DNA from 2 places in the Methylobacterium sp. A49B genome. Region 1 is predicted to be linked to the other one. Evidence: riboswitches for the same ligand, from Rfam matches in the RefSeq annotation. Region 1 holds a riboswitch; the other holds the start of a gene.
The links. A riboswitch is a leader RNA that binds a small molecule or an ion and turns the genes downstream of it on or off. The one in region 1 is predicted to bind cobalamin.
Positions count from the first base shown of each region.

Region 2: it holds a riboswitch for cobalamin, as region 1 does, so the genes downstream of both, ACLBX9_RS19825 (TonB-dependent receptor) here and ACLBX9_RS21795 (CbtB domain-containing protein) in region 1, are expected to answer to the same signal.

Region 1 is NZ_JBKFBO010000117.1:103,219-107,579, reverse strand. Features, by position in the region: gene ACLBX9_RS21805 (DNA polymerase III subunit chi) at 1-356, shown strand, start outside; gene ACLBX9_RS21800 (S10 family peptidase) at 359-1,942, shown strand; cobalamin riboswitch at 2,250-2,444, shown strand; gene ACLBX9_RS21795 (CbtB domain-containing protein) at 2,479-2,661, shown strand; gene ACLBX9_RS21790 (CbtA family protein) at 2,678-3,415, shown strand; gene ACLBX9_RS21785 (DUF1636 domain-containing protein) at 3,408-3,809, shown strand; gene cobW (cobalamin biosynthesis protein CobW) at 3,806-4,361, shown strand, end outside.
Region 2 is NZ_JBKFBO010000112.1:169,221-173,581, reverse strand. Features, by position in the region: gene ACLBX9_RS19830 (response regulator) at 1-120, shown strand, start outside; gene ACLBX9_RS19825 (TonB-dependent receptor) at 393-2,555, opposite strand; cobalamin riboswitch at 2,664-2,861, opposite strand; gene ACLBX9_RS19820 (hypothetical protein) at 2,980-3,303, opposite strand; gene ACLBX9_RS19815 (type IA DNA topoisomerase) at 3,820-4,361, shown strand, end outside.

The sequences.
Region 1 (4,361 bases):
CCGTCCAGGCAGCCAGCGAGGAGCGGCTGCAAGCTCTGGACGATCATCTCTGGACCTACTCCGACGAGAGCTTCCTGCCGCACGGCACCGACCGCGAGCCGGATGCCGGGAGTCAGCCCGTGGTGCTGACCCTGCGCGACGTGAACCCGAACCGAGCCTCGATCCGCTTCCTGGTCGAGGGCGCCGATCTCCCGCCCGATGCGGGTGCCTACGAGCGGATTTGCATCCTGTTCGATGGAACCGATCAGGACGCCCTGCTGCGCGCCCGCGAACAGTGGAAGCAGGCGAAGGATGCGGGTCATGCGGTCGCTTATTGGCAGCAGGACGATTCCGGGCGCTGGAACAAGAAGGCCTGACCGTGACCCTCAGCATCCGTCTCGCGGGCACCGCCCTCGCCCTAACTCTGGCGCTGGCCGCACCCATGCGCGCTCAGGATGCACCGCACGGCCATCCACAGGGGGAGTCGCGGCAGGAGGCCCGGCCGGCGCCGCGCGGTCCGGAGGGGCGTCGTCTGCCGCCCGACTCGACGACCAAGCACAGCCTGACGCTTCCGGACGGCAAGACGCTCGACTTCACCGCCACGGCGGGAAGCCTGCCGCTCGTCGACGAGGCCGGCAAGCTGCAGGCCGAGATCGCCTACGTGGCCTACACGATGGCACGCGAGGCCGGTCGCGCGCGGCCCGTCACCTTCGCGGTCAACGGCGGCCCGGGCGCGTCGTCGGCCTATCTGAACATCGGCGCGATCGGCCCGTGGCGGCTGCCCGTCGGCAAGGACAGCATCAGCCCGTCGCAACCGGTCACGCTGTCGCCCAACGACGGCACGTGGCTCGGCTTCAGCGATCTCGTCTTCCTCGACCCGGTGGGAACCGGCTACAGCCGCGCCTCCGACGGCAACGGCAAGACTTACTGGTCGATCGACTCCGACGCCTCGACCCTGGCGGCGGTGATCGCCCGCTATCTGCGGGTGAACGACCGGATGGCGAGCCCGAAATTCTATGTCGGCGAGAGCTACGGGGGATTCCGCGGGCCCCTGATCGCCGAGAAGCTGCAGGAGGATATCGGCGTCGGCCTGTCGGGAATGGTCCTGCTCTCGCCGGTGCTCGATTTCGGCTGGCTCGAGACGCCGCGCGCCAATCCGTGGGGCTACGTGCTGAAGCTGCCCTCCCTCGCGGCCGGCGCGCTGGAGCGGGCCGGCACCGTGCCGAGGCCGAACCTGCTGGCCGACGCGGAAGCCTACGCGTCGGGGCCCTACCTGGCGGACCTCCTGAAAGGGCCGGGCGACGCGGCTGCGGTGGCGCGGATGACCGAGAAGGTCGTGCCCCTCGTCGGCCTCGACGCCGGCCTCGTCCGCGCCCAGGCAGCGCGGCTCACGACGCGGAGCGTCCAGCGCGAGATCGACCGGTCGGACGGCCGCGTGACGAGCGCCTACGACACCGGGATCACCGGTTGGGATCCGAATCCGGAGGCCGCGCAATCGAGCTTCGAGGATCCGCAGCTCACCGCCCTACAGGCGCCGCTCACCAGCGCGATGCTCGATCTCTACGCGCGCACGTTGAAGTGGCCCGTACCCAACATGCGCTACGAGCTCCTCAACAACGCCGTGAACCGCGGCTGGTCCTGGGGGTCGGGGCGTCAGGCTCCGGAGGTGCTCTCGAACCTCAAGGGCGCGCTCGCCCTCGACGGGCGCCTGCGCGTCCTCGTCGCCCACGGCTTCACCGATCTCGTGACCCCCTACTACGCTTCGAAGCTGCTGCTCGCGCAGGTTCCCGCCTACGCCGCCGGCCGCCTCAGCCTTTCGGTCTACCCGGGCGGGCACATGTTCTACACGCGGCCGGATTCACGCACGGCATTCCGGACGGACGTGGAGCGGCTCTACGCGGACGCTGTCCGGGCGCGCGACGCCGAGAGCGCGCCGGCCGAGCGTTCCGCGGACCGGCCCTGAAGCCCGCCAGAATTTAAAGCGAAGCTGAGGGCCTCCGCGAATAGCGACAGATCCTCGGCCACCAAGGCAAGCGCGCCGGGTTACTTCAGCACGAGGCCAGCCGCCGGAAACGGGGGCATGCGGTCGTCGGCCCGGGCGGGCGGGAGGGTCGCCGCACGCGTGGCCGGCGAGCCAGGTCCCATCGGTCGAGGTCCTCGCCGGCCCGAAGCACGATCCGCGACATCGTCCCGATGGCGCCGCCCGGCGCAGACCCTGGATCCTGCGCAGGATTCCACCGCGTCTCCGTTGTGCGGAGGCTGTCATGCGTCTACAACGGTCCCGTGACGGTGCCCCGGCGACGGGGTGAAAAGGGAATGCGGTGAGGGGTGCGAACCTCGAATCCGCGGCTGCCCCCGCAACTGTGAGCGGCGAGTGCCTGCCAGAGTGCCACCGGAGCGATCCGGGAAGGCGGCCGGCGCGCAGAGCCGCGAGCCAGGAGACCTGCCGTCACGACAGGATCCCGAAATGCCGCCGGTGGGGCGGCTGGAGACAGGCAGATGACCACTTCGACCCTCGCCCCCGCCGCCCTCGGCACCCGCGCCGCCGAACGTCCGGTCGCCGTCGCGCTCGCGGCCGTCCTGGGTCTCGGCCTGCTCTTCATGGTGGGCTTCTCGCCGGCGATCGCGTTCCACAGCGCGGCGCACGATTTCCGCCACACCCAGAATTTTCCCTGTCACTGACGCCCGCGTCCCAGGGATGATCATCCGGCTTCTGTCGGCGGCTCTGGCCGCCGGCTTCATCGCGGCTGCCGTCGTGAGCGGTCTCGAACTCACGCTGACCTCGCCGCTGATCCTCGCCGCCGAGCGCTACGAGCATGCCGAGCCCTCCCATCAGGCCTCGAAGGCGCTGCCGATCGTGCTCGCCCATGGCGGGCACGAGCACGCCACGCCCGAGGCAGCGCCGGAATGGCAGCCCGCGGAGGGCCTGCCGCGCATGGCCTTCACAGCCCTGGCGACCCTGGTCGGCGGCGTCGGCTACGCCCTGCTGCTCGGCGCCGTGATGCTCGCCTGCGGCCGCGAGCCGACGCCGCCGACCTGCCTCGCCTTCGCGATCGCGGGCTTCGCCAGTGTCGCCCTGGCGCCGGGCCTCGGCCTGCCTCCCGAACTGCCCGGCAGCGAGGCCGCGCCCCTGGCTGCCCGTCAGGCGTGGTGGGTGATGACCGCGGCGGCGACCGGCATGGGACTCTACCTCATCGCGATCCGCCGCTCGCTCATCGCGATCCTGGGCGGCCTCGTCCTGCTGATCGCGCCGCACGTGGCCGGCGCGCCCCAGCCCCCGACGGGCGCCTCCGAGCTTCCGGCCGCCCTCGCCGCCCAGTTCGCGGCCCGCTCCCTGGCGATCAGCTTCGTCTTCTGGGTCATGATCGCGCTCGGGTTCGGCTGGGCGTGGCAGGCCTTCGCCCGCGACAACGCGCGGGGTTCTGCCCGTGCCTGAGACGATCCTGTATGTCTGCACCACCTGCCGCCGGGAGGGCGACGATCCGGACGGACCCCGCGCTGGCGCCCGCCTGCTCGATGCCCTAAGGGCGCGGGTCGGCGACGCGCAGCAACTGCGCATCGAGCCGGTGGAGTGCCTCTCCGTCTGTAAGCGGCCCTGTACGGTGGCGGTGGCGTCGGCCGGCCGGTGGACCTACGTGTATGGCGATATGGATCCCGCCGCCTCCGCCGAGACGATCCTCGGCGGCCTCGGCGCGTACGCCGCCACGACGGACGGCATCGTGCCGTGGCGCGAGCGCCCGGCGGCGTTTCGCACCGGCGTCATCGCCCGCATTCCCCCCTTCCCCGAGCCCCGCCCGCTCCCGGCCGGCACCCTGGAGGCCGCCGAATGACCATCGTGTCTAAGATCCCCTGCACCATCGTCACGGGGTTCCTGGGAGCCGGCAAGACCACCCTGGTTCGCCACGTGGTCGAGAACGCCAAGGGTCGCCGCCTCGCGATTCTGGTCAACGAGTTCGGCGATGTCGGCTTCGACAAGTCGTTCCTGGCGGCCTGCGGCGTCGAGGGCTGCACCGAGGACGCCATCGTCGAGCTGCCCAACGGCTGCATCTGTTGCACGGTGGCGGACGACTTCGTGCCCGCCCTCGAGACCCTGCTCGCGCGCGCCGAGCCGCCGGAGCACATCCTGATCGAGACCTCGGGTCTCGCCCTCCCCAAGCCGTTGGTTCAGGCCTTCCAATGGCCGGCGATCCGCTCGCGCGTGACGGTGGACGGCGTCGTCGCGGTGGTTGACGGGCCGGCGGTGGCGTCGGGCGCCTTCGCGGAGGATCCGGCGGCCCTGGAGGCCCAGCGTGCCGCCGATCAGTCGGTGGACCACGACAATCCGCTGGAGGAAGTGTTCGAGGATCAACTCCTCTGTGCCGACCTCGTGGTGCTCAACAAGG
Region 2 (4,361 bases), on a different contig from region 1:
AACCTCTCGGTGATCCGCGCCACTCTCGGGGCGCGCACCGATGCCCATCTCGTCTGGATCGCGATCGGGGCCGGGCTTGTATCGCCCTCCGAGGAACGAATGCCCCTGCGGAAGTCATAGGATTTCGTGCGCTCTGACGACTTCTCGACCAAAAGCCAACAGACTGACATCCACCCCGAGCCGAAGTTGCCGGACGGCTGACGAGCGGCCGCTTCTGAGAAGAGTCGGCAGCGGTCGGGGCGGCTGGGTTGGGTCGCAAGCGGACGGGCCGCTCGGTGTGGATCTGCGCCGGCCCGCCTTCGAGCAGCAAAGCATGGACGCGGACCGTCGTCTCCGCGCGGGCCTCCGGCCCAGAGGAGGCACTCCGAGCGTCCGGACGCACGCGGGCGGGTTCAGAAGCGACCCGCGATGGTCAGGCGCACGGCCGTGGGCTCCACCGGATGGAAGACCCGGTCGATCAGCCCCTCCGCCGCCTCGCCAGGCAGGCGGGACACGTACGCGTAGGTGATCTGGTCGGACTTGCTGTTGGTCAGGTTCAGCACGTCCAGCGAGACGCTGATGCCGGTCTCGAAATTGTAGCCAACCCGGCCGTTGAACAGCGCGGTCGGTCGCGAGCGGATCGAGTTGTCCTCGATCAGGGGTCGCGGGCCGAAGTAGCGGAATCTCAGGGAGCCGAACCAGCCGAGCGGCTCGCCGAAGGTGACGCCCGCCGAGGCGATGGTGGTGGGCGCCTCGGGCACGCGGTTGCCGACCGGATCGTAGTCCGAGAACCGGGCGTTGGTGATCGTCAGATCCCCCTCCAGCGACAGCCAGGGCGTTACGGCGTAGCGGTTCGTCCACTCGACACCGAAGCGCCGGGTCGGGCGACTCGGCTCCGTCGTGCCGGTGTCGCCCTGGAACAGGTTCTCCGAGGCGAAGTCGAGCCGGAACAGGGCGAGGCTCGTCTCCAGACCGGCGATGGAGCGGTTGCGCAGCCCGACCTCGTAGCCCGTGGACGGCACCAGGAACGGCGAGCGGGTGGTGTTGAACAGCGACGACGTCGGGTCGACGGTGGCGGTCACGCCGCGCACGTCGTTCGAGTGGAAGCCGCCGCCGTAATTCACGTAGAGTTCGGTGTCGAACCACGGCCCGAGCGTCAGGCCGAGCTTCGGGTTGACGATGCCGTCCCGCGCTTGGCCGGAATTGGCCGGCGTGTCCGAGACGACGCTGGCGGAGTAGCCGTCCGCGCGGAAGCCGATCGAGGTGCGCAGCCAATCGGTCCAGCGGACTCGGTTGTCGAAGTAGAAGGCCCCGCTCGTCTCCAGCACGCGATCGTCGAGCACCCCGGAACGGTACTGCCGGTTCGTGGTGTTGAACAGACCGACCCGGATCGAGTCGGTCCGCGTCTGCACGCCGATCTCATTCTCCATCGGGCGCCCGAACAGGTCGCCCTGGAAGATGTGCAGGGCCTCGCCGCCGCCGATAATGCGTTGATCGAGCTGGTGGAACTGGTCGCCATTGACCGGGTCGTTGAGGAAGTAGGTGAAATCGTTGAACAGGTTCAACTGGGACCGGATGATGTAGGCCGAGGCCCGCGTCACGCCCGTATCGTCCGTCGCACTGAACTTGCCCGAGAGCGAGAAGCGCGAGGTGTCTCCGCCATCCGCGGGATTGATCGTGTCGTAGCGGCTGATGAGGCCAGCGACGACGGCGCGCTCGGGGATCTGGTTGGTCGCCGTCCACCGGGCTGCGTAGGCCATGCCGGTGATCGAGAATCCGTCGAGCGGTGTGCCCTGGCTGTAGCGGGCCACCCCGTTGATCTTGCGCAGCGCGTCCGGGACGACCCACGGGCCGTCATAGACCTGCGCCTCGCCAGCCAGGAGCAGGTTGCCCTCGCCCAGTGGCACGGTGGTGATCGACAGGGCGCGCTTGTAGCCGAAGCTGCCGATCGACGTCAGGGCGACGTTCCTGGGTGTCGCGTCGAGGTAATCGATCCGCACCGAGCCCGCGGATGCGAAATCGCCGTCGCGCACGAAATACGGCCCCTTGTGGAACTCCACGGCACCGACAAGCTCGGGGATGAGGAAGTTGATGTCGGCGTAGCCCTGGCCGTGGGCGTGGGTGCGCATGTTGAGCGGCATGCCGTCGAGGAACAGCGCGATGTCGGTGCCGTGGTCGAGGTTGAAGCCGCGCAGGAAGAACTGATTGGCTTTGCCCTCGCCCGAGTGCTGCGTGACGATCAGCCCCGGCACCGCCTCCAGCACCTCGCCGGGGCGGGTCACGGGGCGGCTGTTGACCTGCGCACCCGTGATGACGCCGGAACTGGCGGAGTCCACCGGTGTGCTGATCCCGCCGATGCCGGTCGTGCCTCCGACATAGCCTGCGCTCGCGGACGGACCGGCTTGCGGAGCCGTGGCCGCGGCGGTCTCCGCCGTGACCGAGATCTCCTCCAGCGTTGCCTCGGTGGTCGCCGCACGCGACGTGGATCGGTCCTGGGCTACAGCCGCTGATGCGAGTGCGGCGAGGCCGAGGCCCGACAAGGTCGAGAGCCTTCGGCCGGTTTGACGGTGGAACACGGGAGCCTCGGCAACGGCAGTGGCACGTCACCGCGAACAAGTCCGAGACAACCGCGTCAGCGCGGCTGTCTCGACACCCACCAGGACACCCCGCCCGGCGCGTTTCGCGTGTGACCACGGCTGACGGCAGGTCTCCTGGCTCGCGGGTCGCCGCCCTCGCACCGTCTTCCCGGATGGGTCTCATCCAGTGACGCGGTGGTGCTGGGCTCGCCGCTCACAGTTGCGGGGGCAGCCGCGGCTTCGGGGCGAACCCCTCACCGCGTTCCCTTTTGATCCCCGAGGGGAACCGTCACAGTCAGGCTAGGTGATCGGCCAAAGCTCCGTCAACGCGACAGAGCGCGTTCCTGTGACGTGTGCCCTTTTGGCTGCGTTCGGGAGCGCGCCTTGTGGGAGTGGCCGGCCGCTCCCGCTGCGTGCGGTCCCGCTATTCAGCCTTGCGATGCCCGCGACCGTGCTGATCCTTGTCGGCACCTGCCGCCGCCGCGGCTTCCTTCTCGGCCTTGCCCGCCGTCGCCATGCTCGTGGCGGCGTCGCTGGTTGCGCCGGACGGTGCGTTGGACGCGGCCGATTTCGGATGGCCTCTGCCCTCCGTCGGCGTCTCGGCTTTCCCACCCTCCATCACCACAGGATGGCCGGCATCGGCCTTGGCGCTTCCGGCCGCTTGGACCTCGGCCGTCTTCTGCTCCTGTGCGCTCCGCGTCGCATGGTGCTGGCCGTCACCGGACTGACCCTTCGCGGGATTCGACATCGTGACCTCATCTGTGCTGGTCACGCGGCAACGGCCCACAGCCGCCACAGTTCGGTGAGGTCGCCCGGTGCGACGAATGGCCGAACGCGGCGCGCGGCTTCCCTGCCAGACAGGTCGTCGACGTGCGCGGGCCCGGATGCGCCAGGGCGATCACTGTCGTCGTCTTCGGTCATTGCCGCCCGGCCGGTTCGAGCGGACGGACAACCGTGCAACCAGCGGCGGAACCCATGCTCCCGAGCAGCGTGAGCGCTCAAGACCGCACGAAGGCTCTGTCGTCGCCACCCCAGGCGATGAGATTGAGAGTGGCGACCGTCCGCTTCTCCACCAGCTGAGTCTGGAAACGGACGGGCCGCTTGCGGCCGCAAACCGGACAGCCACCTGTCTTTCCTTGCACGCGGTGCGCTGACCGAGATCGCGCCGCGACGTTCTCGAGCCGAGCCGGTTGCATGCGAGGCCGCTATGGAACAAAATGTGAACTCGTGGTCGGGCGCGGCGGGCGCTACCGTGGGCAGCGACATGTCACCTTCACGTTCCGGCCGCACGCTGTTCTTCTTCGAGAAACCCTCGGCGATGCGGCAGCTGCAGCGCTTCTTCCGCTCACCGAACACCGTCTGCGTGGCCGCCGAGGGGCACCTGCTGTCCGCCGAAGAGCCAGGCAGTATCCGACCCGAGTGGAAGCCCTGGCGCTTCGACGCGCTGCCCATCACGCTCGCCACGATCCCGGTCAGTTGCGGCACGAACCGGTCCGGGCAATCGCACGAGCCGAAGATCGCCGCCATCCGGCAGGCGCTGAGCGGCGTCGAGCGCGTGATCATCGCGACCGATCCCGGGCGCGAGGGTTCCATGATCGCCTGGGAGGTGCTGGAGCACCTCGGCTGGCGTGGCCGCGTCGACCGGATCAAGCTCGGCGCGCTCGACGATGTCTCGATCCGGCGCGCCTTCGCGGCCCTGGCCAAGGAGGTCGGCTCGGGCGAGCGCGACTACGCCGCCTACCTCGAAGCGCTGTGCAGGCAGTACGAGGACTACCACCTCGGGCTGAACGGCACCCGGGCCATCTC